Regions from separate parts of the Streptomyces sp. NBC_01429 genome, predicted to be linked through region 1. Evidence: riboswitches for the same ligand, from Rfam matches in the RefSeq annotation. Region 1 holds a riboswitch; each other region holds the start of a gene.

Region 1 (7,128 bases):
CAGAGCTGCGACGAAGCCGGCGGCGGCTTCTGCCCAGTCCTGGTGGAAGGCATGTTCCTCGGGGTCGAGGAGGAGGGAACGGAGCCGGTTCTGGCCGGGCCGCAGGCGCGGAGAGAGCGCGAGGGCCATGGGGTTGGAGGCCAGGACGTCGAAGGCGCGGCCTTCGACGAACGCGGGGATCCGGAGCTGGGCGAGGAGCTGGTGCACCCGTGCCGGTACGTGCTCGGGCCGCTTGCGGCGCGGCGCTCTGGGGCGCGCTCCCGCGAGGCCGAGCAGATACGTCCGCTCGACGTCGTCCAGCCGCAGGACGCGCGCGAGTGACGCGAGCACCTGGGGCGAGGGGTTCTTGTCGCGGCCACGCTCCAGGCGCAGGTAGTAATCGGCGCTGATTCCGGCGAGCAGGGCGACTTCCTCACGGCGCAGGCCGGGTACGCGGCGGTTGCCGCCGGGCGGGAGCCCTGCCTGCGCCGGGGAGACCAGCTCACGCCGGGCGCGGAGGTAGTCGCCGAGCCGGTTGCCGGATTCCGGATCCTTCATACCGACCACCGTAAGGCGGTGCGCGTGTCCCAGAGGGGGCCCTGGCAGGACCAGGGAAGACGGGGGCTCTGCCGCACCCGGCGGATTCCGTCAAGACTTGTGGCATCACTGCTTGAGAAGACAGAGAGCATCGCCGACGCCGTACGGCGTGCGTGGCGCCGCCGGCCTGACCGCCGCGGGCGCTTCCGCACCGCGGTGCTCCGAACCGCGGTGCTCCGAACCGAAGGGAAGACCTCATGGATCTCTCCGACCGTGCCGTTCTCGTCGTCGGCGGAACCTCGGGCATCGGCCGGGAACTGGCCCGGCGGTTCGCCGCGGCGGGCAGCACCGTGGCTGTCGGCGGTCGCGGCGCCGAGGCGCTCTCCGCACTCTCCGACGAGGGCTTCGGCACCTTCGCCGTGGACGTCACCGACGGTGCCTCCGTCGCACGCGCCCGTGACGCCGTACTCGCCGCGTACCCCGAGCTGGACACCGTGGTGACCATGTCGGGCGTCATGCTCCTGGAGGACCTGCGCGACCCGGCGCACTTCGAGGCGGCGCGTACGACGATCGACACCAACCTGGTCGGCACCATCCGCGTCATCGACGCCTTCACCCCGCACCTGCTCGAACGTGGCGCCGGCACCTTCGTCACCGTCACCTCCGGCATCGCCTTCCTGCCGTTCGCGCCCATGCCCACCTACGCCGCTTCAAAGGCCGGTGTGCACGCCTACTCCGAGGCACTGCGCGCGCAACTCGACGGCACCGGTGTCAGCGTCGTCGAGCTGGTCCCGCCGGCCGTCGCCGTGGCAGGACAGGAGAAGGCGAACCCGCGCGCGCTGCCAGTCGACGTTTTCGCCACCGAGGTCATGGGGCTGCTCGCGAGGAACCCCACCCCTGACGAGATCCTGGTCGAGGGCGTCCTCATGCACCGCTGGGCCGAGCGCGACGGCACCTACGACGACCTCGTCGCACAGCGCTCCCAGGCGCTGGACATGCTCCTCCCGGGCCGCAAGGGCTGACACTCCCTCATCCCGCAGGGAGTCGGCACGCTGTGTGATCGGCGCGTGCCCCTCCGCATAACAGGTGACACACCGTCAGAAACGCGCAGGCCCCGGATGACCGGTCAACTCGCCCGCTTGCGCGTTCTTGTGTCCCGGTGTGTCCGATGCGAAGTTGTTAACGATCATCGGGAACAGCTTGGAATAACGCCCTGGTCTCTATTAACGTTCGATAACGCAGCGCGGTTGTCCCAGCCGTCGCCAGAGATGGCACCGTGCGCACGCGCCGAATCCCGCAAGGGAACCGGGGAACCACCAATTGGGGTGAATCGGGAGCTTTCGCTGCCTTGCGCGGGCAGCGTGAACACCCGTAGGAGACCTTCCTGCTCCGAACCCGTCAGCTAACCCGGTAGGCGAGAAGGAAGGAAAGGAGCGCGCCCCAGTGGCGTCCAACAAGCCTGCCCTCGATGGGCCCGTAGCAACCGTCGCACCCGAGAACCACTCCTTCGGCCATGGCCGAGGTGAAGGCGGCGAGGCGGAGAGGGCCTGGGGGGAGTGGAATCCCACCGAGGAGACCGTCCGCCCCGTCCGCGGCAGGCACCGCGTCGCCAAGCAGCGCGGGCTCGCCCGCAGCTCCACGGTCCTCGGCGTGGGTGTCATCGCCGCCGTCGGCGCCGGAGGCATCGCCACGGCCCAGGACAAGCCCGCCGTCTCCATATCCCTGCCCGATGTCATCGCGGACAATCTTCCGGACGCCAAGTCCCTTCCGGGGATGGGCTCTTCCTCCACCGCCGAGAAGGACACCGCGTCGCAGGTCCTGGCGCAGGCCCCCCTCACCTCCGCCGGCCTGACGGTCGCGGACACCGAACAGGGCGCCACCGACGCCGGCGAGGCGCTCCGCGCCCGCATCCTCCAGCAGGCCGAGCAGCAGCAGGCCGAGGCCGACGCCACCCAGAAGGCCGCCACTGAGGCCGCCGCCGTGGTGGAGGCCGCCTCGCAGGCCAAGAAGCAGCAGACCGCGGCCGAGAAGGAGATCGCGGAGGCGAAGGCGAAGGCCGAGAAGGAGGCCAAGGCGAAGGCCGAGGCGGAACGCCTCGCCAAGCTGGCCGCCAGCTACGCCCTCCCCACCTCCTCGTACACGATCACCTCCACCTTCGGCCAGGCCGGTTCGCTCTGGTCCTCCGGCCAGCACACCGGCCTGGACTTCGCGGCCCCCACGGGCACGCCGGTCAAGGCCGTGCACAGCGGCACGGTCAAGTCGGCGGGCTGGTCGGGCTCGTACGGCTACCGCACCGTCCTGGAGCTGGATGACGGTACGGAGATCTGGTACGCCCACCAGTCCTCGATGACCGTCACGGCGGGCCAGAAGGTCTCCACCGGCGAGGTCATCGGCCGGGTCGGCGCCACGGGCAACGTGACCGGCCCCCACCTGCACCTTGAGGTCCACACGGCCGGTGGCGCGGGCATCGACCCGATGTCCTGGCTGAACGGCAAGGGCATCAACCCCTGACGGCTCCAGCCTCTGTTCCTGTTCCTGCCCCTGCTTCTGGTCCTGCTTCTGGTCCTGTTTCCGTCGCGGGGCGCAGCATGGCCGTACGGAGTTCGGCCACGCGGGCGCGGACGTGCTCGGGTGGCACAACTCCCGGCGGGGCGAACGGTTTTGTGTCTGCCGGGACGCCCCGGCAGACACGGCACAGGCCGTCCGGCAGCTGTCGGGGTTCGGCGGGGACGCCGCAGTCGGTGCACTCCATGATCCGGCGCGGGCGCGGCCGTTCCGCCGGGGCCGGTGGGAGCTTGGCGAGGAGCCGCGCCCGTACGAACCCGTAGGGCGCGGCCACCACGGGCGGTAATCCGGCGGTGAGCGCCTGGACGAGTTGGGCCTGCCCGGCGCCCCGTTCGAACCAGAGCCCGGCGTGCTCCTCCAGCGCCCGGCATTCCGGTTCGGAGAGGGTGAGCCGGGGGTCGATCCGGCCGAGCCGGGCGAGGACGTCGTACGCGGCGGTACGGGCCAGGAGGGAAGGCGGTTCCGGTTCTTCGGGCTCTTCCGGTTCTTCGGGCCGCACGGGGTCGGTGCGGTCGGCGGCGGGGTCGGTGAGAGCGTCGGCGGGGGTGTCGGCGGGGCTGTCCGAGCCCGAAGTGAACGCCTCCCACCAGGAGTTGTCGCGGGCCGCCCGCGACCAGAACGTACGCCAGACCCACCGCTGCTGCCCGTTCGCGCCGATGACCGCTTCGCGGTGCCGCCGCAGATGTCCGGCGCGGGACAGGTCGTTGAGCGCGGTCCGCAGGGCGCACTGGCCGTAGTCGGCGAGCTGCTTGGCGAGTGTCTTGACGGAGATGTCGGCGCCCTCGGGCAGCCGGTCGATGTACCCGGCGATGGCCGCTTCCCGCCTGGGCAGCTGTGCGAAGTCGTCAGCCCTGCGGGGGGATTGGGCGGGCGCGAGCCGTTTTCCGTAACCCGGACGGGCGTGGGGATGGTCGGTCGGGAGCGGGGCAGGGCTAAGCTGCGTGGACGCCATGGGGATCGCCTCTTTCGATCTTGATTGGTGAGGCCCCTGCCTGGTGTTCTGAGCACCTGCGGGGGCCGCATTACGTTTCGTTGCGGCGCACGCTACAGGCTCGGGCAGCGTGTGGCGAACCGGTCACCGAAAGTCATATTGGCTGGCCGGAGGGCGTGGCCGAGGCCCCGCAGTGGCGCTGGCGGGGGTGCTCGCGGGGGTGCCCGTGGGGGTGCTCGTGGGGGTGCTCGTGAGGAGGGTGGGAGGGTGGGTTGAACCTCACCACCCAATCCGTCAAAAAGCGGCTCGGGTCCCGAATCCCGAAGCTCACGGGACGATCATGCGCCCGGTATAGGGTGATATGTGTGCGCGAGGGGCGGCGCCTCCGGGCGGCGTCGAGCCTCGGGAATGAGGCGATCCTTTTCCGCGCTATAAGTAGGTATGACTCAATTGCGTACGCTCGGAACGTCCGCCCTCAAGGTCTACCCCCTCAACCTCGGCGGCAACGTCTTCGGCTGGACCGCCGACGAGACGGAGTCGTTCGCCGTACTCGACGGGTACACCGCCGTCGGCGGGAACTTCATCGACACCGCGGACACGTACACCTCCTGGATCCCGGGGCACGTGGGCGGTGAGTCCGAGACCGTCCTCGGGAAGTGGCTCGCCGCGCGCGGCAACCGTTCGGACGTCGTCCTCGCCACGAAGGTCGGCTCGCACCCCCGGTTCAAGGGGCTGTCGGCGGCCAACATCAAGGCCGCCGCCGAGGCGTCGCTGACCCGGCTGGGTACGGACTACATCGACCTCTACTACACGCACTTCGACGACGAGACCGTGCCCGTCGAGGAGATCATCACCGCTCTCGACCAGCTGGTACGGGAGGGCAAGGTGCGCGCCATCGCCGCCTCCAACATCAGCCCGGAGCGGCTGAACGCCTCGCTCGCCTTCTCGGAGCGCGCGGGGCTGGCCCGCTATGTGGCGCTCCAGCCGCACTACAACCTGGTCTCCCGCGACACCTACGAGGGCGCGCTCCAGGACACCGTGGCCGCACACGGGCTCTCCGCCGTCCCGTACTTCGGGCTCGCCTCAGGCTTCCTCACCGGTAAGTACCGGCCGGGCACGACCGTCGACAGCGCGCGGGCGGGCAACGCGGCGAAGTACCTGGAGAGCGACCGGGGCGTGCAGGTCCTCGCCGCCCTCGACCGCGTCGCCGAGGCGCACGGCGCCGAACTCGCGACCGTCGCCCTGGCCTGGCTCGCGGCCCAGCCGACCGTCGTCGCGCCGATCGCCTCCGCCCGCTCGACCGAGCAGCTCCCCGCGCTGCTCGCGGCGGCCGAGCTGAAGCTGACGGCCGAGGAACTGGCCGAACTGACGACCGCGTCCCAGTAAGTCGGTACGTCCCAGCAGCCGGTACGTCCGAGCAGCCGGTACAGGGCGGCAGTCGGTACGGGCCGGTAGTCGGTACGGGGCGGTAGTCGGTACCGGGGCACTCGTCGGTACGGGAGTACGGGGCAGCGAAGGAGGCCGGTCAGTTCAGTACTGGCGGTACGGGTTGTAGCCGTCGTAGTCGATGTACGGCGGCGGCGCCCACACCCGGCCGGTGGCCCGCGCCGCGTAGGTCAGCGCGGGCCCGGCTATCTCCCTGCGCTGCCACAGATGGTGCAGCAGCTCCCGTTCCCGCTCGGCGAAGTCCGCCCCCACCGCGCCGCGCTGGGCCCGGTGGCGCAGAAACGCCAGCGACGTCGCGAACGCCTCGTACTCCCCGACCGAACCGGCCGCCCTCGGCCCGAAGGTACGGCCCGCGAAGTCGCGCGCCATCCGGCGCGCCCGCATCGAGGACAGCGCGAGGGGCGCCGCCGGGTTGATCCACCCGGCCACCGCGTACGCGGGCAGCTCCCCGGCTATCGTGCGCAGCTCGCGCTGCCGGCTCCAGATCGCCAGCCAGGTCAGCAGGGCGAAGGCGGGCACCATGAACGCCGCGTACACCGCGTAGAAGCCGAGCGGGCCGAAGAGGTCCGCCGAGCCGTTCCACAGCGCGTGCATCCCCATCGCGAGCGCCAGACCGAGCAGCGGGAACGCGACCCGGCGGACCTTCCGGCGCCGGTCGGCCGTCGCCGCCAGCCCGAAGCCGATGCCCGTGAGCACGGTGAACAGCGGATGCGCGAAGGGCGACATCACGATCCGTACGAAGAAGGTCGCCGCGGTGACGGACCGGAGGCCCGAGTCACCGGTGTGCTGGTCCTCGCCGAAGGCGCTGCCGAGATAGAGGATGTTCTCGGTGAACGCGAAACCGGTGGCGCTGAAGCCCGCGATCACGACGCCGTCGACCAGCCCGGTGAAGGACCGTCTGCGGAAGAGGAAGATCAGCAGCACCGCCGCCGCCTTGGCGCTCTCCTCGACGACCGGGGCGATCACCGTGGCGCCCAGGGACTCGGCGCCCGCCGGATCCGCGGTGGCGGTGGCTATCCACTCCGTCGCGAAGGAGTTCGCGATGATCGCGACGAGGGCGGCGGCGAACGCGCCCCAGGAGAAGGCGAACAGCAGATTCCGCCAGGGCCCCGGCTCCACCCGGTCCAGCCAGCGGAAGGCCGACACGAGCAGCGGTACGGGCAGGACGGCCAGGCCGAGGCCGACCAGGAACCCCCGCGTCCCGGTCTCGTCGCGGACCAGCGCGAGGATCATCAGGGCGCACAGGGCGAGCACCACGATCACGGCCCCTGTCCGCACCGCCCGGCGCCGCCAGAACGCGCCGCGCGGCCGGTAGCGCCTGCGGGCGGGCTCCGGCACGGCGCTCCACAGCTCGCCGAGACGCTCCTGCTGCTCGTAGACAGGGATCGCCGGACGCTGGTCGAGGCGCTGCGGGGACGGGGACGGGGACGGTTCGGACACCCATTGACCCTAACGAGGGGCACTGACAACGGGCGACGGAGTATGGACAAGACGGAGTATGGACAAGACGGAGCGGGGATAAAGGGGGACCCGGCGACGGGCGCTACCCGCCGCGCGCTACCCGCCCGCGCGGCGGAACAGCAGGTCGTGCACCACATGCCCCTTGTCCAGCCCCTGGCCCTCGAACCGGGTCAGCGGCCGGAACGCGGGCCGGGGCGCGTAACCGCCCG
Region 2 (7,128 bases), 1.3 Mb from region 1:
TTCTCGATCCGCGTCTCGTCCTGCGGGTCCGTCGACGCCTGAAGCTCCGCCAGATAGCCGGTCCGTTCGAACACGGCCTCCAGGACCGTCGCGGGGCCCGCTCCCGACTCCACGATCGTGCGCAGGTCCTCCATCAGCGTGTTGAAGCGCTTGACGGCGTTGGCGGAGCGCGCCGCCATCCCGTACGCCTCGTCCACGCGCCGCAGCGCCTGCGGGAAGGTGATCTTCTCCCGGAGGGCGAGGGCGTCGATCATCGCCTCCGCGCGGTCCCCGATGCCGCGCTTGGGCACGTTGAGGATCCTGCGCAGCGGTACGTTGTCCTCCGGATTGGCCAGCACCCGCAGGTAGGCCAGGACGTCGCGGACCTCCTTGCGCTCGTAGAAGCGCACGCCGCCGACGACCTTGTACGGCAGGCCGACCCGGATGAAGATCTCCTCGAAGACACGCGACTGCGCGTTCGTCCGGTAGAAGACCGCTACGTCGCCCGCCCTGGCCTCGCCCGAGTCCGTCAGCCGGTCGATCTCGTCCGCGACGAACTGCGCCTCGTCGTGCTCCGTGTCCGCGACATAGCCGGTGATCCGGGCGCCGGCTCCGGCGTTCGTCCACAGGTTCTTCGGGCGGCGGCTCTCGTTGCGCTCGATGACCGCGTTGGCGGCGCTGAGGATCGTCTGCGTGGAGCGGTAGTTCTGCTCCAGGAGGATCGTGGTCGCGTCGGGGTAGTCCTCCTCGAACTGGAGGATGTTGCGGATCGTGGCGCCCCGGAAGGCGTAGATCGACTGGTCGGCGTCCCCGACCACGCACAGCTCGGCCGGGTGGTGTCCCTCGCCCGAGGGGCCCACCAGCTCGCGTACGAGCGTGTACTGCGCGTGGTTGGTGTCCTGGTACTCGTCCACCAGGACATGCCGGAAGCGCAGCCGGTAGTGCTCGGCGACGTCGGGGAACGCCTGGAGCAGATGGACGGTGGTCATGATGATGTCGTCGAAGTCCAGGGCGTTGGCCTCGCGCAGCCGCCCCTGGTACATCCGGTACGCCTCGGCGAGCATCTTCTCGAAGCCGTCGGCCGCCTGACCGGCGAAGGTCTCCTCGTCGATCAGCTCGTTCTTCAGGTTCGAGATCTTGGCGCTGAAGGACTTGGGCGGGTAGCGCTTGGGGTCGAGGTCCAGATCGCGGCAGACCAGGGCCATCAGGCGCTTGGAGTCGGCCGCGTCGTAGATCGAGAAGGACGAGGTGAAGCCGAGCCTCTTCGACTCCCGGCGCAGGATCCGCACGCAGGCGCTGTGGAAGGTCATGACCCACATGGCGTTGGCGCGCGGGCCGACGAGTTGCCCGACGCGCTCCTTCATCTCACCGGCGGCCTTGTTGGTGAAGGTGATCGCCAGTATCTGCCCGGGGTGGACGCTGCGGGTCCCCAGCAGATGCGCGATCCGGTGGGTCAGCACGCGCGTCTTGCCGGATCCGGCCCCGGCCACGATGAGCAGGGGCGATCCGGTGTGCACGACGGCGGCGCGCTGCTCGTCGTTCAGCCCGTCGAGCAGCGCGGCGGGATCGACGACCGAGCGCGGGGCGCCGTCGCGGTGGTACGGGTCCCGTGTCGGCGGCGCGTCGAACGCGCCCCCGAAGAGGTCGTCGGGCACCTGCTCCGGGGCGTGGTCGTCCGGCTCCTCGGGCGGCGGCGGGTGCCCGTCACCGGAGGGCTGGAGGTCCGCCAGGAAACTGTCGTCAAAGAGGCTGCTCATCGCCTTCCGAGTCTAGGCCGCCGCACTGACAGTCCGCGCCCGCCTCCCGAAGTCTCCGCGCCCGTGTGAGTTGCGCGACCCCGCCGAGCGGTGGACTCCGCACCCCCGCCGCACCTACGATCAAGCGATCAAGGAATTACCGAGCGTGACGCTATACCCTCCCTTGGCCCGCCTCGCACCTCACTCCCGCAAATGGTCACGAAAATGTTTCGGGCATATCGACCATCCACCTTCACATCAGCAGCACAATTTGGCTAGCGTGCTCGATCAGGCAGCCCGTATCCCCCAGGCGACCCACGCCAAGCGGGCGGCCCGCGCCGAATTCGGCCTTCCCGCAGGGAAGTTCGAAACCGGGGACCCACTCTGCACCACCGGGGTGAATCGGGCCGTACGCTTCCCCGTACGCACAAGGCCCGTAGGGCAGCCTTCCGTTCCGCCCGAACCCGACAGCTAACCCGGTAGGCGGTCCACGGAAGGAGATGCCGACCTTGGCGTCGCATCGCAAGTCGCGCACCCGTAGCGGCGTAGGCACCAACTCCCCTGCCGTCGGGGTCACCACGGCCGCCATCGCCTCGGTCACGCTGCTGTCGACGCAGGGCGCGGCCGCCGCGCCCGCCGAGCCGAACCCCTCGGTCGAAGAGGTACAGAAGAAGGTCGACGACCTGTACCGCCAGGCCGGGAGCGCGACGCAGCAGTACAACAAGGCGAAGACGGCCACGGCGAAGCAGAAGAGCACGGTCGACCGGGTACGCGACAACGTCGCCAAGAGCGCCGACAAGCTGAACGAGGCCCGCCGCACGCTCGGTTCGTACGCCGCCACGCAGTACCGCGAGGGCACCGTCGCGCCGACCGCCGCCCTGATCTTCGCGGACAGCCCGCAGTCGTTCCTGGAGCAGAAAGAGGTGACGGACCGGCTGGCCGAGCGCCGGCAGGGCGCCGTCGCGGACTTCCAGTCCCAGCAGGCCGACCTGGCGCGGCAGCGCGAGCGGGCCACCGAGAGCCTGGAGTCGCTCGCCGACTCGCAGACCTCGCTGCGCACCAGCAAGGAGACCGTCCAGAAGAAGCTGGCCGAGGCGCGCACGCTGCTGACAAGGCTGACCTCCGAGGAGCGGGCCCGGCTGGCCGCCCTGGAGCGCAAGAAGGAGGACGAGGCGCGGCGCGAGGCCGAGGCCAAGTCCAAGGCGGCTGCCCACGCCGCGGCGCGGGCAGCCGAGCGCGAGCGGCAGGAGCGCCAGGAACGGCGCGAGCGGCAGGAGCAGCCCTCCGCCGCCGGGCCCGAGTCCCCGGCCGCCACGGGCGCGGGTACGACGGGCACGGGTACGACGGGCACGGACGCCGGCGCCGGTACGGCAGGCGCTACGGGCAGCACCGCGGGCGGCGCCGCGGGAGGCGCCGCGGGAGGCACGCCCTCCTCGGCGGGCAGCGCGTACGCCACCAAGGCCGCGAAGGTGCTCGCCTTCGCCCGCGCGCAGATCGGCAAGCCGTACGTCTGGGGCGCCTCGGGCCCCAGCTCGTACGACTGCTCGGGGCTGACGCAGGCCGCGTGGAAGGTGGCCGGCGTGGAGCTGCCGCGCACCACCTGGGACCAGGCGAACACCGGCACCCGCGTCGCGACCGACGGCCTTCTCCCTGGCGATCTGGTCTTTTTCTACGACGACGTCAGCCACGTGGGCATCTACATCGGCGACGGCATGATGATCCACGCTCCCAAGCCGGGCGCGAACGTCCGCGAGGAATCGATCTACTACATGCCGATCCACGGCAGCGTCCGCCCGGCCTGACCGGCCGCTCCCGCGAGGACCTGGCCGACGGAACGCGCGTGGGTCAGGTCCAGAGCGTCGCGATGAGGATGTTGGCCACGGTCAGCCCGCCCACCGCGCCGAACAGCGGCTTCGGGGCGGTCTCCTCGTCGCGCTTCACATAGACGATGCCGAGGATCACGATCAGGACGGCCATCTTGACGCCGATCTTGATGTTGTTCAGCGTGTGGCCGTCGGCCTGGTTGAGGCCCACCAGCGCCATCCCGGTGATCAGCATCGTCAGCGCGCCGTGCAGCATCGCCGGGCTGAACCGGGCCGTTCCCGCGCTCATCGACTTCATCTGGGTGAGGAAGCCGCCGAGCAGCGAGGCTATGCCGATGATGTGCAGGGCGACAAAGAGATTGATCAGTACGTCCATGATTCGGAGCCTAGTGGCGCCCATATCAGCACTCTTCGGTAAGGCACCCCTCAGTCGCGATTCCGGTCACAGCACGGCCGCAGAGTGACGTAACCCCCGTAGCGTCCCGATCGCAAAGCGCTCGGGATTGGTCGGCTCCGGGCAATACCGTCCTGCCGAGGCCGGATCGTGATCTGGAGCCTTAGCGTCCTTCTCCAGAGACAGCAGACGGACAGAAGGACGTGGACGCCCCCGTGGCTGCGCACCGCAAACGTAAACAGCGCCCGCTCTCCGGCCAGGCCGGCCGGACGGCCGCCACTCTCGCGCTCGCCGGAGCCGCGACCGCCACCACCGCGGTCGCCCCCTCCCCCGCGCACGCCGAGCCCCGGCTGACGGCCGCGCAGGTCAAGGCCAAGGTGGACCGGCTGTACGAGCAGGCGGAGAGCGCCACCGAGCGGTACAACGGCGCGAAGGTGAAGGCGGACGACGCCCGTGCCTCGCTCACCCTGCTGCGCGACGAGGCCGCCCGCAGGGCGGAGGGGCTCAACACCTCGCGCGACGCGCTCGGTTCGATCGCCGCCGCGCAGTACCGCTCCGGCGGCCTCGATCCCGCCGTACAGCTCGGTCTCAGCTCCAAGCCCGAGGAATTCCTCGAAGGCGCGGCGCTGGCCGAACGGACCGGCGCCCGGCAGGCCGCGATGATCGCGTCGATCCGCCGGGAACTCGGGCAGATCGCCGGGCTGCGCGCGCGGGCCGACAGCCGGGTGGCGGATCTCAGGGCCCGTCAGTCCGAACTGGCCCGGCACAAGTCCGACGTCCGGGCCAAGCTGGACTCGGCCCAGCGGCTGCTGGACCGGCTCACCACCGCGCAGCGCGCCCGGTACGACCAGCGGAACGCTCCGGATTCCGACGGGCAGCAGGGGCAGGGCCGGGGGCAGCGGGCGGGCGCCGTGCCCGCGCCGAACTCCCGCGCCTCGGCGGCCGTCTCCTTCGCCTACGGGGCCATCGGCAAGCCGTACGTGTGGGGCGCCACCGGGCCCGGTTCCTTCGACTGCTCGGGGCTGACCCAGGCCGCCTGGCGCTCGGCCGGGGTCTCGCTGCCGCGCACCACGTACACCCAGATCAACGCGGGCCGGCGGGTGGGCCGCGATCAGCTCGCCCCGGGTGACCTGGTCTTCTTCTTCTCCGGTGTCAGCCATGTCGGGATCTATGTCGGCGGCGGGCAGATGATCCACGCCCCGCGCCCCGGCTCGGCGGTCCGGCTCGCGCCGATCGACCAGATGCCCTTCGCGGGCGCCGCGCGCCCTGCCTAGGGGCGTGTTGCGAAAGTAGCGCCGTCCAGGGGGCCACCCGGGCCCCGGGCTCGCCCACCCGGGCCCCCGGCCCGCCCCGCTTGGGTCCCGCCGGGGTGCCCCGTGCCCTCCGCTGATCCACGATGAGCAGCGGAACAGTACGGAGCGGTACGGAACCGAGGGGGCGGGCGAAAGAGGGAAGCTGTGAGACGTGCCACCGCGGTCCGCGCGACCGGGCTCCTCGTGGGCTCGCTCTTCGTCCTGGCACCCGTCGGCGTCACCCCCCGGGGCTGCGGCGACCTCTCCGGCGGCCGGCTCTGCGTCGAGGGCCCGATCGGCGGCACGGGCGCCTTCACCACGCGTTACACCCGGCACCCGGGCCGGTCCGAGGTCGCCGTACGGCTCGGTTATCAGCGCAAGGACAGCCGGATCACCGCGTTTCCCGGCTGGTTCGGCACGCGGACGACCCGGCACGGCCACGCGGAGCTGTCCGGCGTGATCGACACCGAGCCGGGTGAGTGCGTCCGTGGCGTGCTGGAGGACCGCGGGGGCCGGCTGTACGTCACCCGGTGGCACTGCTCGTAGCGTCCGGGTGACGTACTGCCGTGTCACCCGGTGGCACTGCTCCTGGCGTCCGGCACCTGGATCGTGGTGACGCGTTGCGCGCCCTGGGCGGTCCCCGGGTGCGCGCTGGTCAGCTCCAGCCTGATCCGGGAGCCGGTGACCCGGTCGAAGGTGATGACCGTCGGCTCGTCGGAGGCGGTGGCCCAGTCGACGCTCTGGTGCCGTACGGCGGCGTACCGGTCCCCGTCCCAGTAGGAGACGGTGATCGAGGCGGGCAGGGTGTGCCGCGCGCCGACGGTGAAGGAGACCTCGACCGAGCCGAAGGTGCGGGGGCCGGGCCAGGCCACGGATATCCAGTCGGCCGGGCGGGCGCCGCTGAAGGCGGGCAGCAGCGCGGTGGCCGGCTTGGCGAAGGCGTTCGACCAGCCGGTGTCCGGGGAGCCGTCGAGCATGGCGGCGGGCAGAGTGTCCGGCGCCCCGGAGTAGCTCGCGTCGGCCGTCGGACCGCCCGGCGCTGCCGGCCCGGGGTCGGGTGCGAAGGTCCGGGGCGGGGTCGTCGACGCGTCGCGTACGGCCGTGGCGCGCACCGTGGTCGTGGCGGTGCGCAGCCCGTCCGCGCGGGCGGTGAGCGTGAGCGTACCGGCGGTGGTACCGGCGCGGACCACGGCGAGGGCCTTGCCGTGGAAGGCGGTCCGGGTGGATGCCTGGTAGCGCTCGGCGCTCTCCTGGCGCCCGTTGTCCAGGCCGGCCAGCGAGCCGCCGGTGGCCGTGAAGGCGATGCGGTGGCCGGCGTCGGGCACCACCACGCCGTGGTCGTCGATGACCTCGGCGGTGACGAAGCAGAGCGCGCGGCCGTCCGCGTCGACCCGGGTGCGGTCCGGGGTGAGCCGTACGGTGTACGGCCGCCCGGCGGTGCGCAGCACGTCGGTCGCCACCGTACGGCCTGCGCGCCGGGCGACGGCCTTGAGCACGCCCGGCGCGAAGGGGACGCGCCAGCTGAGGTGCAGTTTGCCCGCGCTGCCGTTGGGGCTGGTGTAACTGCCGGGGTACGGGCCCGAGGTGACGGTCCTGTCGTCGCCGGTGGCCTCCGTGGTCTCGCGGTAGGTCCGGCCGTCGGTGGTCCTCTTGATGTCGAAGCTCCGCACGCCCAGGGACGTGCCGTTGAGGAACAGCTCCACCGTGTCCGCGTTGGAGTAGGCCCAGACCTCGACGTTCTCGCCGCGCCGGTGGCCGGTCCAGTCCATGGGCAGCAGGTGGACCATGGGCAGCTCGCTCCACTGGCTCCGGAACAGGTAGTACATGTCCTTGGGGAAGCCGGCCGTGTCCATCGCGCCGAAGAACGACGCCTTCACGGGAAACACGTCGTACGGGGTGGGCTC
Region 3 (7,128 bases), 3.3 Mb from region 1:
TGGACCGTGCCGTACGCCCATTTCTTCCTGGAGCCAGGTGGAGCCCGATGACCACACCCGCCGTACCGCTCCCGTACGGGAGCCACGCCGTGCCGCGCCCGTACGAGAGCTACGTCTACGCCTATCCGCACAAGACGGCCTACCGCCCGCTGGCCGACCGCCCCGCGCTGCGCGAGCTGTGGGCCGGGGAGCGCAAGGACGCCCTCTCGCTCTATCTGCACATACCGTTCTGCGAGGTCCGCTGCGGCTTCTGCAACCTCTTCACCCGGATCGGCGCCCCCGACGAGCTGACGACGCGCTATCTCGATGCCCTGGACCGCCAGGCGACCGCCGTGCGCGACGCGCTCGACGGCCCCGACGGCCCCGGTGCCCCGCGGTTCGCCGCCGCGGCCTTCGGCGGCGGTACACCCACCTTCCTCACCGCCGGGGAGCTGGAGCGGCTCTGTGACATCGCGGAGAAACGCATGGGCGCCGATCTGCGCGCCGTCCCGCTCTCCGTCGAGACCTCCCCCGCCACGGCCACCGCCGACCGGCTGGCCGTGCTCGCCGACCGGGGCGCCACCCGGCTGAGCATCGGCGTCCAGACCTTCGTCGGGGCGGAGGCGAAGGCCGCCGTGCGGCCGCAGCGCCGCGCCGAGGCCGAGGCCGCGCTCGGCCGCATCCGCGACGCGCGGATCCCCGTCCTCAACATCGATCTGATCTATGGCATCGACGGCCAGACCGAGGCCAGTTGGCGCCACTCCCTGGACGCCGCGCTGGCCTGGCAGCCGGAGGAGCTGTACCTCTACCCCCTGTACGTCCGGCCGCTCACCGGCCTCGGCAGGCTCGGCGCGGGCGGGGACGCCGCCTGGGACGCCCAGCGGCTGCGGCTCTACCGGCAGGGGCGCGATCATCTGCTCGGCCACGGCTACGAGCAGGTGTCCATGCGGATGTTCCGCCGCCCCGGCTCGCCCGCGCAGGGCGCGGACGACTACGCGTGCCAGACGGACGGCATGATCGGGCTGGGCTGCGGGGCCCGTTCGTACACCTCCGCGCTCCACTACTCCTTCGACTACGCCGTCGACATGCGCGAGATCCGGGCCATCATCGACACGTACACCGCGACGGAGGACTTCTCCCGCGCCGAGGTGGGGCGCCGCGTCGACGGCGACGAGGCCCGCCGCCGTCATCTGCTCCAGTCGCTGCTCCAGTCGCGGGGCCTGGAGGTGGCGGAGTACCGGGAGCGGTTCGGCTCGGCGCCGGCCGAGGACTTCCCGGCCGAGCTGGACCGGTTCGCCGCGCTCGGCTGGCTGGACGAGGGCGCGGACCCCGGCCTGCTGCGGCTCTCGCCCGAGGGGCTCGCGCACTCGGACGCGCTGGGCCCGGCCCTCTTCTCCCCCGCCGTGCGGGCCGCGATGGCCGCGTATCTGCCGAAGTGAGATCCCTGTGGACCTGACGATCCTCTACCGCGGCCCGCTCGCCTCCTGCGACTACGACTGCCCCTACTGCCCGTTCGCGAAGCGGCGCGACAGCCCCGGTCAGCTGCGCGCCGACCGGGCCGCCCTGGAGCGGTTCGCCGCCTGGGCCTCACGGCCCACCGACGACCGGCTGTCGGTGCTGTTCACCCCCTGGGGCGAGGGCCTGGTCCGGTCCTGGTACCGGCGGACGCTCACCGAGTTGTCGCACCTGCCGCACCTGCGCCGGGTGGCGATCCAGACGAATCTGAGCTGCCGCACCGACTGGCTGGCGGACGCCGACCCCGAGAAGCTCGCGCTGTGGTGCACGTACCACCCGGGGCAGACGCCGTACGACCGGTTCCTCACGAAGGCCCGTGAACTGGCGCGTCTGGGCATCCGGTTCAGCGTGGGGGTCGTCGGCCTCGACGAGCATCTGGAGCCCGCCCGCAGGCTGCGCGCCGAGCTGCCCGCGCACGTCTATCTCTGGATCAACGCGGCCGAGGGGCACACGTACACGGACGAGGAGGCCGCCCGCTGGACGGACCTCGATCCGCTCTTCCCGTACAGCCGCCATCCGCACCGCTCGGCCGGTCTGCCCTGCCGGACGGGCGAGTCGGTGATCTCGGTGGACGGCGCGGGCACGGTGCGGCGCTGCCACTTCGTCCCCGCCGAGCTGGGCAATCTGTACGACGGCTCGTACCGGCGGGCGCTGGCGCCGCGGGAGTGCCCGCTGGCGGTGTGCGACTGCCACATCGGCTATGTGCACCTGGAGACGCTGCCGCTGTACGACGTCTTCGCCGGCGGAGTGCTGGAGCGCGTCCCCGCCCCCGCCCCCACTCCCGCCATATCCCTGTCCCCGACCGGCTCGACGTGACGGGGGCCACCGGGCTCCCGTCGCCTCAGTGTTCGAGGGGCAGAAGATCGGGCCGTTTCGCCTCCACGTGGTCGCCGGAGGACTCGCCGCGCAGCCTGCGTCCGATCCAGGGGACCAGATACTCGCGCGCCCAGTGGATGTCGTCGCGCCGCTCCTCCAGGGTGCCGCGCGGGGGCAGCGGGGGCCATGCCTGGTCCGGGTCAGCGGGGACGTCGACCCCGAGCACCTGGGCGGCGCGCAGCGCGACCCGGGTGTGCCCCTCGGGCGACAGATGCAGCCGGTCGCCGTCCCAGGCCCGCCTGTCCTGGACCGACTTGAGGGACCAGAGGTCCAGCACGGAGCAGCCGTAACGGTCGGCGATGGACCGGGTGTGGAGGTTGAACGTGGCGATCTTGCCGCGCAGATGGCGCAGTACGGGGACGCCACGGGTGTCGAAGCCGGTGGCCAGCACGACGGTGCCGACGGCTTCGGTGAGGTCGGCGACGGCCCGCTCGAAGCGTTCGGCCACCTCGTCGGGGTCGGTGCCGGGACGGATGATGTCGTTGCCGCCCGCGCAGAAGGTCACCAGGTCCGGGGCGAGAGCCCTCGCCCGGGGAATCTGCTCCTCGACGACCTGGTCGAGGAGTCGGCCGCGTACGGCGAGGTTGGCGTAGCGGAAGTCCCCGTGCGCGGTGTCCACCGTCGTACCGGTGTGCGGGAGTTGGTCGGCGAGGAGGACCGCGAGCCGGTCCGCCCAGCCGACGAACAGACCGTCGGGTCCCGGGTCGCCGACGCCTTCCGTGAAACTGTCGCCGATCGCCGCGTACGACCCGAACACATCATTTCTTCTTGTTCTCGAATCGTTTGCCACAGCGAGACATCCTTCACCCGGGGATGTGACCTACGCGACCGTAAGGAGGGGTTGACCAGGGGTGAGAAACACCATCGGTCAAGTTTCCCCCAACCGGGAATAGCCGGAAACGGCCGCCGCCCGGTACGAGGTACCGGGCGACGGCCGTGACGGGCCGGGTGGCGGATGCCGTCGGGACGGACGGGTCAGACGGTGACGCCCTGCGAGCGGAGGTAGGCGATCGGGTCGATGTCCGAGCCGTAGTCGGGGCCGGTGCGGACCTCGAAGTGCAGGTGCGGTCCCGTGACGTTGCCGGTAGCGCCGGAGAGGCCGATCTGCTGCCCGGCGGAGAGGCTCTGGCCGACGGAGACGGACAGGGCCGACAGGTGGGCGTACTGCGAGTACTTGCCGTCGCTGTGCCGGATGACGACCTGGTTGCCGTACGAGCCGCCCCATCCGGCCGACACGACGGTGCCCGCGCCGATCGCCTTGACCGTGGAGCCCGACGAGGCGATGAAGTCCACGCCCGTGTGGTAGCCGCTGGACCAGCTGCCGCCCGCCGCGCGGTAGGAGGTGCCGATCGACGCGTCGACGGGCTTGGTGAAGCCGGCCCCGGTGGTCTGCGTGGCCGTGTTGGAGGCGGAGGTGCCGGTGGACGTGCCCGCGGAAGCGCTGGAGCCGGTGCCGGACGACTTGGGCGCGGTGGACTTCGGCGCCGAGGACTTGGGCGCCGTGGAGCCGGTGCCGGAGGACTTCGCCGGCGCCTCGGCCGCGCCGCTCGACGTGGTGGACGGCGCCGAGGCCGCCCGCGCGCCGATGCTCAGCTTCAGACCGGGGTGGATCAGCCCGGGGTCGCCGCCTATGGCCTGGCGGTTGTCCTCGTACAGCTGCTGCCAGCCGCCCCGTACCCGCTGCTCCGCCGCGATCTTGGACAGATAGTCGCCGGAGACCACGGAGTAGACCTTGGTCTTCTTCGTCGTCGCGGTCGCCTGCGCGGCGGTCTGCGTCGCGGTCGTCCGGGTCACGGCGGACTGCTGCGCGGCGAGCGGCAGGCTCGGCGCGGTGTGCGTCGTGGCGGGGGCCGCCTGCGGCGCGGCGGCGGGTGCGGCGCCCTGCTGGGCCGCGTGCGCACCGGTGGCGCCGATGAGCGGCAGCGCGATGGCGGCGCTCCCCGTACCGGCGACGATGAATCCGCGCGAGAACGGATTGGCCTTGGGGCGGCGGTGCTTACCCTTGGCGGGCATGGTGCGTTCCTCTCCGGCGCCTACGAGGTGAGCTGTCGGGTTCGGGCTGGAGCTGCCCGGTCGCGCGTGGTGCGCGACTTCACCCCTAGCCGCTCCGGAGTGTCCGGATCGGCGTACTACCTGGGTCCCCCGCTCCTGCCACACGTGGATGGGTGGATGTGTGGTCCGGTCGGCGGCAGGATTCGGCGTTCCGTCCGGATTGAGGGTGAACGTAAGCGAGTCGGACGGCCGGAACAAGCGGCTGTTTTGAGCCACGGCCCGTCACTCGAATATCACCGAGCACCACCCGTCACCCTGCGTGGACTACGGATCTTCGGTTCCCTTACGAGGTGGCGCTCCCCCTTCCCACCGTCACCACGCAACGTCACGGATATGATCCTGCTCACCCGCGACCTCTCATCTCCCCTGCTAACAGGGCAGGTTATACATAACATCGCAATACGGATAGATCCCTATTAGGGCGATATTCGACCTCGTGCGATGTCCGATTGGTGGGCATCTGAATCCTGTCCCGCCGGACCCGATACCTCCGATCACTCCCGAACGGATGTCGTAGGGTCAGGAGTCGACTTCGTCGGCGAGCCGCGCCGGCGGCAGACACGGAGGAGCACGCCGTGACGCAGCAGCTTCCGCAAGTCCCGTCGGCAGAACCCCAGCTGTCCGCTGTGCGCAACTTCCGCGACGTGGGCGGCCTGCCGACCACGGACGGCAGGCGGGTGCGCGGCGGCGTCCTCTTCCGCAGCGGCCACCTCGCCCACGCCACCGCCGCCGACGCGGCGTACCTCGCCGGCCTCGGGCTGCACACGGTGTTCGACTTCCGCAACTCCGCCGATCTGAGGCTGGACGGCTCGGATGTCGAGCTGCCCGGTGTGCGCCACGTGAACATCCCGCTCTCCGACCCGGCCGACGGCGCGGAGTTCTGGCGGATGGTCCGGGACGGCGATCTCGACCAGTTGCGCTCGCTGCTCGCCGAGGGGAAAGCCGCGGCCCGGATGATCGGCTCGTACCGGACGATCATCACGGAGCGCACCGCCGAGCACAGCCGGGTGCTGCACGCGCTCGCCGAGGAAGCCGTCCCCGCGCTCATGCACTGCGCTGCGGGCAAGGACCGCGCCGGGCTCTCCATCGCGGTGACCCTGCTGGCGGTCGGGGTCGAGCCCGACGCGATCGAGGCCGACTACCTGATGTCCAACGATCCGCACCGCCGCTACCGGGTGCGCCGCAGCGACAGCTCCCCGGCCGGGACCTCCCCGGAGGTGATGGAGCTGCTCGGTCCGCTCTTCGACGCCCGCGCCGAGTACCTCGCCGCCGCGTTCGAGAGCATCGAGAAGACCTGGGGAACCACCGAGCGCTATCTGACCGAGGGGCTCGGGCTCGCCCCCGAGACGCGCGAGCGGCTGCGCGACCGGCTCCTCGAAGAAGGCGGCGGCAACGGCTGACGGCGCCCCGGCCCGCTACCCCTTGGCTCCCAGGGTGAAGAGCAGATAGAGGAAGAAGGCGAGGACATGGCCCGCCACCAGATAGGCGAAGAGCCGGATGACCAGCCCCATGGGGAACGTCTTCTCCTCGTCCATCACCCGATCGGGCACCCGGTCCGGCGCTCGGTCCGGCGCTCGGTCCGGCACGGTGTCCGGCGCCGCCTCCGGTTCGGCGGGTTCCGCGGGCTCGGCGGGTCCGGCGGCTTCGGTGGTGGGCACGGTCTTCTCTGTCTCCGGCATGGTGGCGGACCTCTCTCGGCAGGTCAGCGGCGATGAACCTCGCCGCCGAAGCACAGCTCGGCGGCGGGGCTCTGCAGCAGGGTGTGGACGAAGAGCAGCTCGGTCCCCCCGGGACCGGCCGCGGCGATCCGGTGCGGGGTGAGCGAGTCGAAGTGCGCGCTGTCCCCGGGGCCGAGCACATGCGCGGCATCCCCGAGGCTCAGCCGCAGCGGCCCGTCGAGGACGTAGAGCCACTCCTCCCCCGGGTGTACGCGGACGAGGTCGCCCTGCACCCCGTACGGCACCTGGAGCCGCAGCGGCTGCATGGCTCTGCCGGGCGCTCCGGCCTGGTGGTACGTCCAGCCGTCGGCCGCCACGGGCTCCATCCGGGCGGCCCGGACTATGGGATCGCGTTCCGACGGCAGCTCCCCGAGGAGTTCGGAGACGGTCGTACCGTAGATACGGGCCAGCCCGAGCAGCATGGGCAGCGAAGGCTGGCGGCGCCCCGTCTCCAGCCGGGACAGATGGGCGGGCGAGAGCCCCGCCCGCCGGGCCGCCGCCTCCAGGGTGAGCCGTCGGCCCCGGCGCAGCTCGCGCAGGCGGGGTGCGACGTCGGGCAGCTGGTCGGTGGGGTCGTCGGGCGGCTCTCCGGCGGGAGGTGTGCTCATACCTCCATTGCGCCAGCATCTTTCCTCTGAGGCAAATCCCTTGCCTCAGAGGCAAAACGTCGCGTCGGTCGGCGGCTACCTGTTGGCGACCGCCTGCTTCACCAGTGTCTTCCCGAAATCCCACATGAGCCCGCCGCCGCCGTGGGCGTCGTCCATCACGGCCGTGAAGGCGTCCACGAAGCGGTCGACCTCCCGTTCCCCGATGGTCAGCGGCGGAATCAGCTTGATCACTTCCAGATGGTCGCCGGAGACCTGGGTGAGGATCCGGTGCTTCTGGAGCAGCGGTACGACCACCATCTGCGCGAAGAGTCCCTTGCGGGCGGCCTGGAGCATGGTCCACCGGCCGCGCAGCCTGATCGAGTCGGGACGGCCGAACTCGA
Region 4 (7,128 bases), 2.6 Mb from region 1:
GGCCCAGGTCAGCACGGACCCCGAGGTGACCTGGCCGCCCTCGACCAGCCACCGCCCGGTGTTGAGGGCGTCCGGATAGGGGCCCCAGACGGTCGGCGGGAAGACGGGTTCGTCGATCTCGGTGACGAAGGCGGTGGACGTGCCGGAGACGACCGACACCCGGCCCGGCCGTGCGCCCCCGACGGCGAGCAGCGACAGATGGGCGTCGATGCCCCCGGCGCAGACCACGGCCCCGCCGGTGATGCCGAGTTCCTCGCGTACCGCCGCCCGTACGGGGGCGACCGGGTCCCCCACCGGGACGATCCGGCCGGGGAGCTTGTCCCGCAGGTCGGGCACCCCGAACTCGGCGTAGAGATCGTCGGGCAGCCCGCCGCCGCGCGGGTCGTAGTTCCACTTGCAGACGGCGTTCATCCGCGAGCCGGTCCACTCGCCGGTCAGCCGCCAGACGAGATAGTCGACGGCGTCGGTGATGTGCTGCGCCGCGCGGTAGACGTCGGGCTCGTGGCGGGCCAGCCACATGGCCTTGGGCACGAGCCACTCGACCGCGTCGGAGCCGCCCGCGTACCGCAGGACCGGGTGCGCGGAGCGCCCCGTCAGCTCGGATTCGGCGCTGGCCCGGCTGTCCATCCACAGCAGCGCGGGGCGCAACGGCCGCCCCGCGCCGTCGAGTACGGCGACCGTCGAAGCGGTGGTGGCGACGGCGACCCCGGCCACCGGCGGCGAGCCCGCCTCGGCGAGCGCGGCACGGGTGGCGGTGACCACGGCGCGCCACCAGTCCTCGGGGTTCTGCTCGGCCCGGCCGGGATGCGGGAACGAGGTCGGATAGCCGCTCTGGCTGACCCCGAGCGCCTCGCCCCCGGCGCTGTAGACGGCGACGCGGGCGCTCTCGGTCCCCAGGTCGATGGCGAGAAGCGCGGTCATGGCCGGTCTCCGTTCGGCGGGGTGGTCACGGACGGTCTCCGTTCGGCAGGGTCCCGTTCGGCAGGAAGAGAACCTTGGAGCTGAACATGGAGCGCTCGCCGAGCCGGTGCAGGGTGGACGACACGTCGTCCAGGCCCAGTTCGTGAGTGATCATGAACTTCCAGCGGAGGCTGCCGTCGCCCATGGCGCGGGCGGCGGTGCGCCACTCGTCGCCGGGGAAGGGCGCCGAGAAGGAGTTCCAGGCGCCGTGCAGGGTGATCTCCCGGCGCAGGAAGTTGCTGAAGGTGGCCTTGGGCAGGACGACCGGGTCGTGCGGGATGCCGATGAAGACGGCCTGACCGTGCCGGGCGGCGAGCGTGACCGCCTGGTCGGCGGTGGCCGGCACCCCGGCGGACTCGATGATCACGTCGTACCCGTGGCCCGCGAGTTCGCCTGCGCGCTCCGGGGTGGCGGCGGTGTGGGTGGCGCCGGCCTCCAGGGCCATGGCCGCCTTCTGCTCGCTCACGTCGATGGAGAGCACCTCGCTCGCCCCGGCCAGCCGCGCCCACTGGATGGCGAACAGACCGATCGGTCCGGCGCCGACGACGGCGACCCGGTGGCCGGTGCGCAGTTTGGTGCGCCAGATGGCGTGCAGGGCGATGGCGGCCGGGTCGAGCATGGCGGCGGCGCGCGGGTCGAGGTCGGCGGGCAGGACCATCAGGTTGTCCTCGGGGACGGTGACGTACTCGGCGTAGGCGCCGGCGCGCCGGCTGCCGAAGTAGTCGTAGTCCTCGCAGAGGCTGAAGTGCCCCTGGGAGCAGGGGGTGCAGCGCCGGCAGGGGATCAGCGGCGGTACGGCGACGAGGTCGCCCTCCTTGACCGTGCCGGCCGCGGCGAGTTCGGCGCCGAGCGCCACGACATGGCCGGAGAACTCGTGGCCGCAGATCAGCGGGAGGTGGTAGGCGCCGCCCGGCCGCAGCATCCGGGGTATGTCCGAGCCGCAGACCCCGCAGGCGGCGACGCGGACGAGTGCTTCCCGGGGCGCGGGCTCCGGTACGGGAACCTCCTCGACGCGGATGTCGCCCGGGGCGTGCAGCAGGGCGGCTCGCATGGTCTGCGGCATGTTCGTATCGCTTTCTCGGACGGGGCCGGGCACACGGTCGGATCCGGCCCGTTGTGTGGGGTGCGGTGTCATTCCTTGCCCGCGAGGGCGAAGGTGGTGGCGCCGGTGTACGTGGCGGCGTTGGCGCGGTCGATCAGCCCGGTCCCGGCATCGACGGTGGCGGCGACCTTCTTGCCCGACTGGACGTCGAGCGCGGTGCTCACGGCGGTGGCGCCCAGGGAGATCGGGTCGTTGAGCGCGGTGGCGAGGTAGGGACCGTCGGCCGCGATGGACTTCACGGCCTCCATCAGACCGTCGACCCCGGCGACCCTGACGTCGGTGCGGTTGTTCTCCTTGAGCACCTGGAGCGCGCCGAGGGCCATGTCGTCGTTGTGCGCGTAGACGGCCTTGACGTCGGTGTTGGTCTGGAGGAGGTCCTGCATGGCGGTGACGGCCTTGGAGCGGATGTAGTCGCAGTAGGGGCCCGCCACGATCTTGATCTTCTTGTTGGCGGCCACCGCCTCGTGGAAGCCCGCGCTGCGGTCGCGGGCCACCGCGCCGCCCGCGTCGCCCTTGATCTCGATGACCTTGCCGCCCTGGGCGCCGAGCGCCTTGGCGACCTCGGCGCCGACGAGCCGGCCCATCTCCTTGTTGTCGCGGCCGACGTGGGCGGCCGCGCCCGAGGGCACCGGACGGTCGACGGTCACCACCGGGATGCCGGCGGCCGCGGCCGCGGCCAGGCCCGCCTTGACGCCCTTGGGGTCGACGGGGTTGATCAGCAGGACGTCGACGCCGCGGGTGATCAGGTCCTGGATGTCGTTGTTCTGCTTCGTCACGTCGTCACCGGCGTCGGCGAAGTTCAGCTTGGCCCCGGCCTTCTTGGCCGCCTGCTCGGCCCCGGTGCGCAGCTGCACGTAGAAGGGCGACTGCTGGGTCGCCTGGCTGAAGCCGATGGACAGGCCGCCCGCGGCCTTCTTGCCGCCGCTGCCGCTGTCCGTGCCACCGGGGGTGGTGGAGACGGAGCAGGCGGCCAGTGACGCAAGAGTGGATGTCGCGATAAAGATCCCGAAGATGCGCTTCATACGCATGTGGGCCTCCAGATGTGGTCCTGGCGAGGGACAGTAGGTCCGCGATTAACCTCCCGGCAACACATGCGTATTTTTTTGCTCTCATGAGCACGGACCCCCGCTGACCGGGAGCGATACACCGGACGCGCGGTGTGACGCGGGTCGTGTGACGGGTGGCGCGGCGGGTGGCGCGACGGGTGGAGTGGCGCGGGCGGCGCGATGCGGGCCGCCGGACCCGGCGACGAGGCGGGGCGGCAGGGCGGGGCGGGAGTGCCGGCCGGGCGCGGCGGGGTGCGTCGGTGCGGAGAACGCGAACAGGGCGCCCGCCTTTCCGGCGCGGCACGACGTTCCTGACGCCCTTTCAAAAAGCCGAACGCAGAATTGATGGCTCATCAGGACGGCTTATGATCTCGCTGATCTTTTCTTGGGCAAAGGGAAGTTGCCGCCAGAATTCTGTTGGTTGGCGGCGCGGGCCATCCTTGGCGATATGGGCGTTTTGGAGCTGTTGTCCCCGATGGCGATATGGGTGATATTCAGCATCTTGTTGTCTTCTGCGTGGTGTTGTGGGCGGGAAGATCCACTCGCTGCCGTGACATGCGTCACGTGGATGATCGTTCGGGGTGCGCGCGGTCTCGTTCACTTCGCTCACAGGAAAGGAGAGTTGAGGCGCCGCGAGGGTGAAAGTCATTTCTGATCTTCCCGGCTGCAATCTCCCCTCGTATTGCGGTGTGAATTCTGGACTTGTCTCTCCCGGGACTTCTCGCTTACGTTCTCGTCATTCCGGACAGAACGCCGAATCCTGCCGCTGCCCGGAAACCCACCTACTCACGTACGGCAGGAGCGGGGGACCCAGGTAAGTCGCCGGTTCAGAAGCTGGACCGGCTCGGGGTGAAGTCGCCGTCTGCGCGACCGGGCATCTCCTGCCCGAACCCGACAGCTCACCTCGCAGGCGACGGAGAGGAATGCGTCATGTCCGCAAAGGCCAAGCACCGTCGTCCCAGAACCGGCCCGCTCGCTCGTGGTGTCGTCGCCGTGAGCGCGGGGGGAGCCGTACTCGCGCTTCCGCTGCTGGCGGCGACCACCGCCCAGGCGGCGCCCTCGGCCGGATACGCCCCCGCCGGGACGGCGGCGGCCCCCGCCGGTGTCACGCGGCAGGCCCCCCTGACGTACTCCGTCGTCGCCGGTGACTCGCTGTCCAGGATCGCGAAGGCGCACTCCGTGACCGGCGGCTGGAAGAAGCTCTACGAGGACAACCGGAGCGCCATCGGAAGCAACCCGTCGCGCATCTTCCCCGGCCTCAAGCTGACCCTCGGTTCCACGGCGAAGGCCACCACGGCGAAGCCCTCCTCCGCGAAGGCCGCCACGACGAAGAGCGCCACGGCGAAGACCACCGACATCGCCACCCAGACCGTCGCCGACACCGCGCCGGCCGCGCTGAAGACGTACTCCAACAACCTCGACGGCTGGATCCGCGAGTCGCTGGACGTCATGGCCACGCACGGCATCCCCGGCTCGTACAACGGGATCTACCGCAACATCATGCGCGAGTCCTCGGGCAACCCGGCGGCCATCAACAACTGGGACTCCAACGCCGCCGCCGGCATCCCGTCCAAGGGGCTGCTCCAGGTCATCGATCCCACGTTCCAGGCGTACCACGTGCCCGGTACGTCGACGAACAGCTACGACCCGGTCGCCAACATCACCGCCGCGTGCAACTACGCAGCCGCCAGGTACGGCTCGATCGACAACGTGAACGGCCCCTACTGACGGTCCCCGCCGTGACGGCCGCCGCCCGGCCGCTCATGGACGCAGGCCCCTCATGGACGCCCGGCCCCTCATCGCTCCCCGGACAGGACGTCCCGCGCGGTCTCGTCCACGTCCAGGGTGAAGATGTCGGGCCGGGCGTAGTGCCCCGTCACATCCAGGTCGAACCGGCCCCGGGCGAGGTCGCCCAGGTCGAGTTCGGCGGTGAGGATGCCCTCCCCGTCCCGGAGCGGTCCCGCCAGGACCTCGCCCAGCGGCGAGACGATGGTGCTGCCGCCGCCGATCAGCACGGTGTCCGGCGCGTCGCCCTGTACGGGATGGACGTCGGCCGGCAGATCGGAGCGGCGCAGGTACTGGTTGGCGCTGAGCACGAAACAGCGCCCCTCCAGGGCCACATGGCACATGGTGGCCTGCCAGTTCTCCCGGTCGTCGACCGTCGGCGCGCACCAGATGTCGACGCCCTTGGCGTACATCGCCGCGCGGAACAGCGGCATGTAGTTCTCCCAGCAGATGGCCGCGCCCAGCCGGGCGCGGCCCGTCCGCACCACCGGCATCGTGGAGCCGTCGCCGGTGCCCCAGATCACCCGCTCGGCGGCGGTCGGCATCAGCTTGCGGTGCAGGCCGAGATACCCCTCCGGGCCGAAGAACAGGGCGACGCAGTGCAGCGTCGAACCGCGGCGCTCCACGGCGCCCACCACCGCGTGGACGCCCAGCTCGCCCGTGAGCGCGGCCAGCTCCGCCGTCTCGGGGCCGGGAACCCTGATGGCCGACTCGGCGTAGCGGCGGAACAGCTCCCGTCCCTCCGGGGTGCGGCTGCCGACGGTCACACCGAAGTCCAGCCCCTTCGGATAGCCGCCGAGGAACGCCTCGGGCAGCACGATGACCTCGGCTCCCCGGCCGGCCGCCTCGCGGATCAGCTCCCGGGCCCTGCCGAGATTCCCGGGTGTGTCGAAGAGCCGTGAGCCCGCCTGGACGACGGCTGCGGTCAGATGCGTCATACGGCGACGGTACGAAGCCCCTCGGCATCCGGCAAACTGATATCCACGATGATCGATATCTATGAAACCGAATTCAGGCGGGCGGATCTCAATCTGCTGATCGTGTTCGCGGCGCTGATGCGCGAGCGGAGCGTGACCCGCGCCGCCGCCGAGCTGCGGCTGAGCCAGGCGGCGGTCAGCGCCGCCCTCGGCAGGCTGCGACGCCTCTTCGGTGACGAGCTGTTCGTCCGGGTACGTACCGGTATGGAACCCACCCCGCGTGCCCATGAGATCGCCCGCACCACCGAACCGGCGCTGCGGATCCTGCACGGCGCCCTCACCGGCGCGGCACGGTTCGCCCCGGAGACCTCGGAGCGGACGTTCACTCTGGGCATGTCCGACGACATCGAGGCCCACCTCATGCCGCGACTGGTCGAGCGGGGGCGCGCCCACCCCGGTGTGCGGTTCGTGGCGCGCCAGGCCAACCGCACCGTGGTCGCCGACCTGCTCGACCGGGGCGAGATCGACCTCGCGGTCGCCGTCGCGCCGGCCCTCGGCTCCGTCCACCGCCAGGAGGAGCTGTTCACCTCCGGCTACGCCTGCCTCTTCGACGCCGGGCTGCTGGATCTCCCGGTACCGCTGACCCGCCGGGACTACCTCGCGCATCCGCACGTCCTGGTGTCGCACGACGGCCGCCGGGGCATCGTCGACGACCTGCTGGCCGCCCAGGGGCTGACCCGGCGGGTGGCCACAGCGACCACGCACTTCGCCGGAGCGGTGGTGATGCTGCGCTCCGTCCCCGCCCTCGCGACCGTCCCCCGGCACGCGGCGGAGGTCTTCGCCCGGATCGCGGGACTCACCGTCAGCCCGCCGCCGATCGCGATGCCGGAGTACGTCGTCTCCTCGGTGTGGCACGCCTCCCTGGCCGACGACCCCGCCCACACCTGGCTGCGGCGGACCGTACGGGAGTGTGCCGCGCCGTAGCCACGGCACACCGCCCCACACACCGTTCCGCCGCACACTCCGCTCCGCGGTCGCGGTACCCGCCGCGGTGTGAGGGCCCGTCACCCGGGCCCCGGCTCAGCGGACCAGCTCCTTCGTCACCCGCTCCAGCATGAACGCCGACGACTCCCGCGCCCGCTCCTCCCAGGCGAAGACGCACACCGTCGCGACTCCGTCGAACTCCAGCTCGCGCAGGGTGGAGAAGAAGGTGTTCCAGTCCACCTCGCCCTGCCCGATGTCCAGGTGCTGGTGGATACGGGCCGCCGTGCCGGGCGGGTTGAGGATGTAGCGCAGCCCCGAGGAACCCTTGTGGTTG

The links. A riboswitch is a leader RNA that binds a small molecule or an ion and turns the genes downstream of it on or off. The one in region 1 is predicted to bind cyclic di-AMP.
Region 2: it holds a riboswitch for cyclic di-AMP, as region 1 does, so the genes downstream of both, OG627_RS12505 (C40 family peptidase) here and OG627_RS18670 (M23 family metallopeptidase) in region 1, are expected to answer to the same signal.
Region 3: it holds a riboswitch for cyclic di-AMP, as region 1 does, so the genes downstream of both, OG627_RS04280 (M23 family metallopeptidase) here and OG627_RS18670 (M23 family metallopeptidase) in region 1, are expected to answer to the same signal.
Region 4: it holds a riboswitch for cyclic di-AMP, as region 1 does, so the genes downstream of both, OG627_RS07000 (LysM peptidoglycan-binding domain-containing protein) here and OG627_RS18670 (M23 family metallopeptidase) in region 1, are expected to answer to the same signal.

Annotation. Positions count from the first base shown of each region.
Region 1 covers NZ_CP109599.1:4,271,725-4,278,852, forward strand. Annotated here, with positions in the region: gene OG627_RS18660 (helix-turn-helix transcriptional regulator) at 1-537, opposite strand, end outside; gene OG627_RS18665 (SDR family oxidoreductase) at 774-1,538, shown strand; cyclic di-AMP (ydaO/yuaA leader) riboswitch at 1,792-1,948, shown strand; gene OG627_RS18670 (M23 family metallopeptidase) at 1,960-3,027, shown strand; gene OG627_RS18675 (hypothetical protein) at 3,017-4,033, opposite strand; gene OG627_RS18680 (aldo/keto reductase) at 4,454-5,398, shown strand; gene OG627_RS18685 (PrsW family intramembrane metalloprotease) at 5,543-6,898, opposite strand; gene trmB (tRNA (guanosine(46)-N7)-methyltransferase TrmB) at 7,016-7,128, opposite strand, start outside.
Region 2 covers NZ_CP109599.1:2,951,148-2,958,275, forward strand. Annotated here, with positions in the region: gene OG627_RS12500 (ATP-dependent DNA helicase) at 1-1,736, opposite strand, end outside; cyclic di-AMP (ydaO/yuaA leader) riboswitch at 2,042-2,217, shown strand; gene OG627_RS12505 (C40 family peptidase) at 2,216-3,517, shown strand; gene OG627_RS12510 (hypothetical protein) at 3,561-3,914, opposite strand; gene OG627_RS12515 (C40 family peptidase) at 4,148-5,206, shown strand; gene OG627_RS12520 (hypothetical protein) at 5,390-5,770, shown strand; gene OG627_RS12525 (glycoside hydrolase family 2 TIM barrel-domain containing protein) at 5,794-7,128, opposite strand, start outside.
Region 3 covers NZ_CP109599.1:987,586-994,713, forward strand. Annotated here, with positions in the region: gene OG627_RS04260 (STM4013/SEN3800 family hydrolase) at 1-51, shown strand, start outside; gene OG627_RS04265 (STM4012 family radical SAM protein) at 48-1,418, shown strand; gene OG627_RS04270 (STM4011 family radical SAM protein) at 1,426-2,310, shown strand; gene OG627_RS04275 (SGNH/GDSL hydrolase family protein) at 2,336-3,160, opposite strand; gene OG627_RS04280 (M23 family metallopeptidase) at 3,346-4,383, opposite strand; cyclic di-AMP (ydaO/yuaA leader) riboswitch at 4,386-4,548, opposite strand; gene OG627_RS04285 (tyrosine-protein phosphatase) at 4,998-5,822, shown strand; gene OG627_RS04290 (DUF6126 family protein) at 5,838-5,957, opposite strand; gene OG627_RS04295 (helix-turn-helix domain-containing protein) at 6,125-6,748, opposite strand; gene OG627_RS04300 (aspartate aminotransferase family protein) at 6,824-7,128, opposite strand, start outside.
Region 4 covers NZ_CP109599.1:1,703,598-1,710,725, reverse strand. Annotated here, with positions in the region: gene OG627_RS07020 (FGGY-family carbohydrate kinase) at 1-921, opposite strand, end outside; gene OG627_RS07015 (galactitol-1-phosphate 5-dehydrogenase) at 947-2,023, opposite strand; gene OG627_RS07010 (substrate-binding domain-containing protein) at 2,092-3,090, opposite strand; gene OG627_RS07005 (hypothetical protein) at 3,431-3,757, opposite strand; cyclic di-AMP (ydaO/yuaA leader) riboswitch at 3,850-4,034, shown strand; gene OG627_RS07000 (LysM peptidoglycan-binding domain-containing protein) at 4,039-4,836, shown strand; gene OG627_RS06995 (nitrilase-related carbon-nitrogen hydrolase) at 4,905-5,831, opposite strand; gene OG627_RS06990 (LysR family transcriptional regulator) at 5,880-6,794, shown strand; gene OG627_RS06985 (sugar phosphate isomerase/epimerase family protein) at 6,891-7,128, opposite strand, start outside.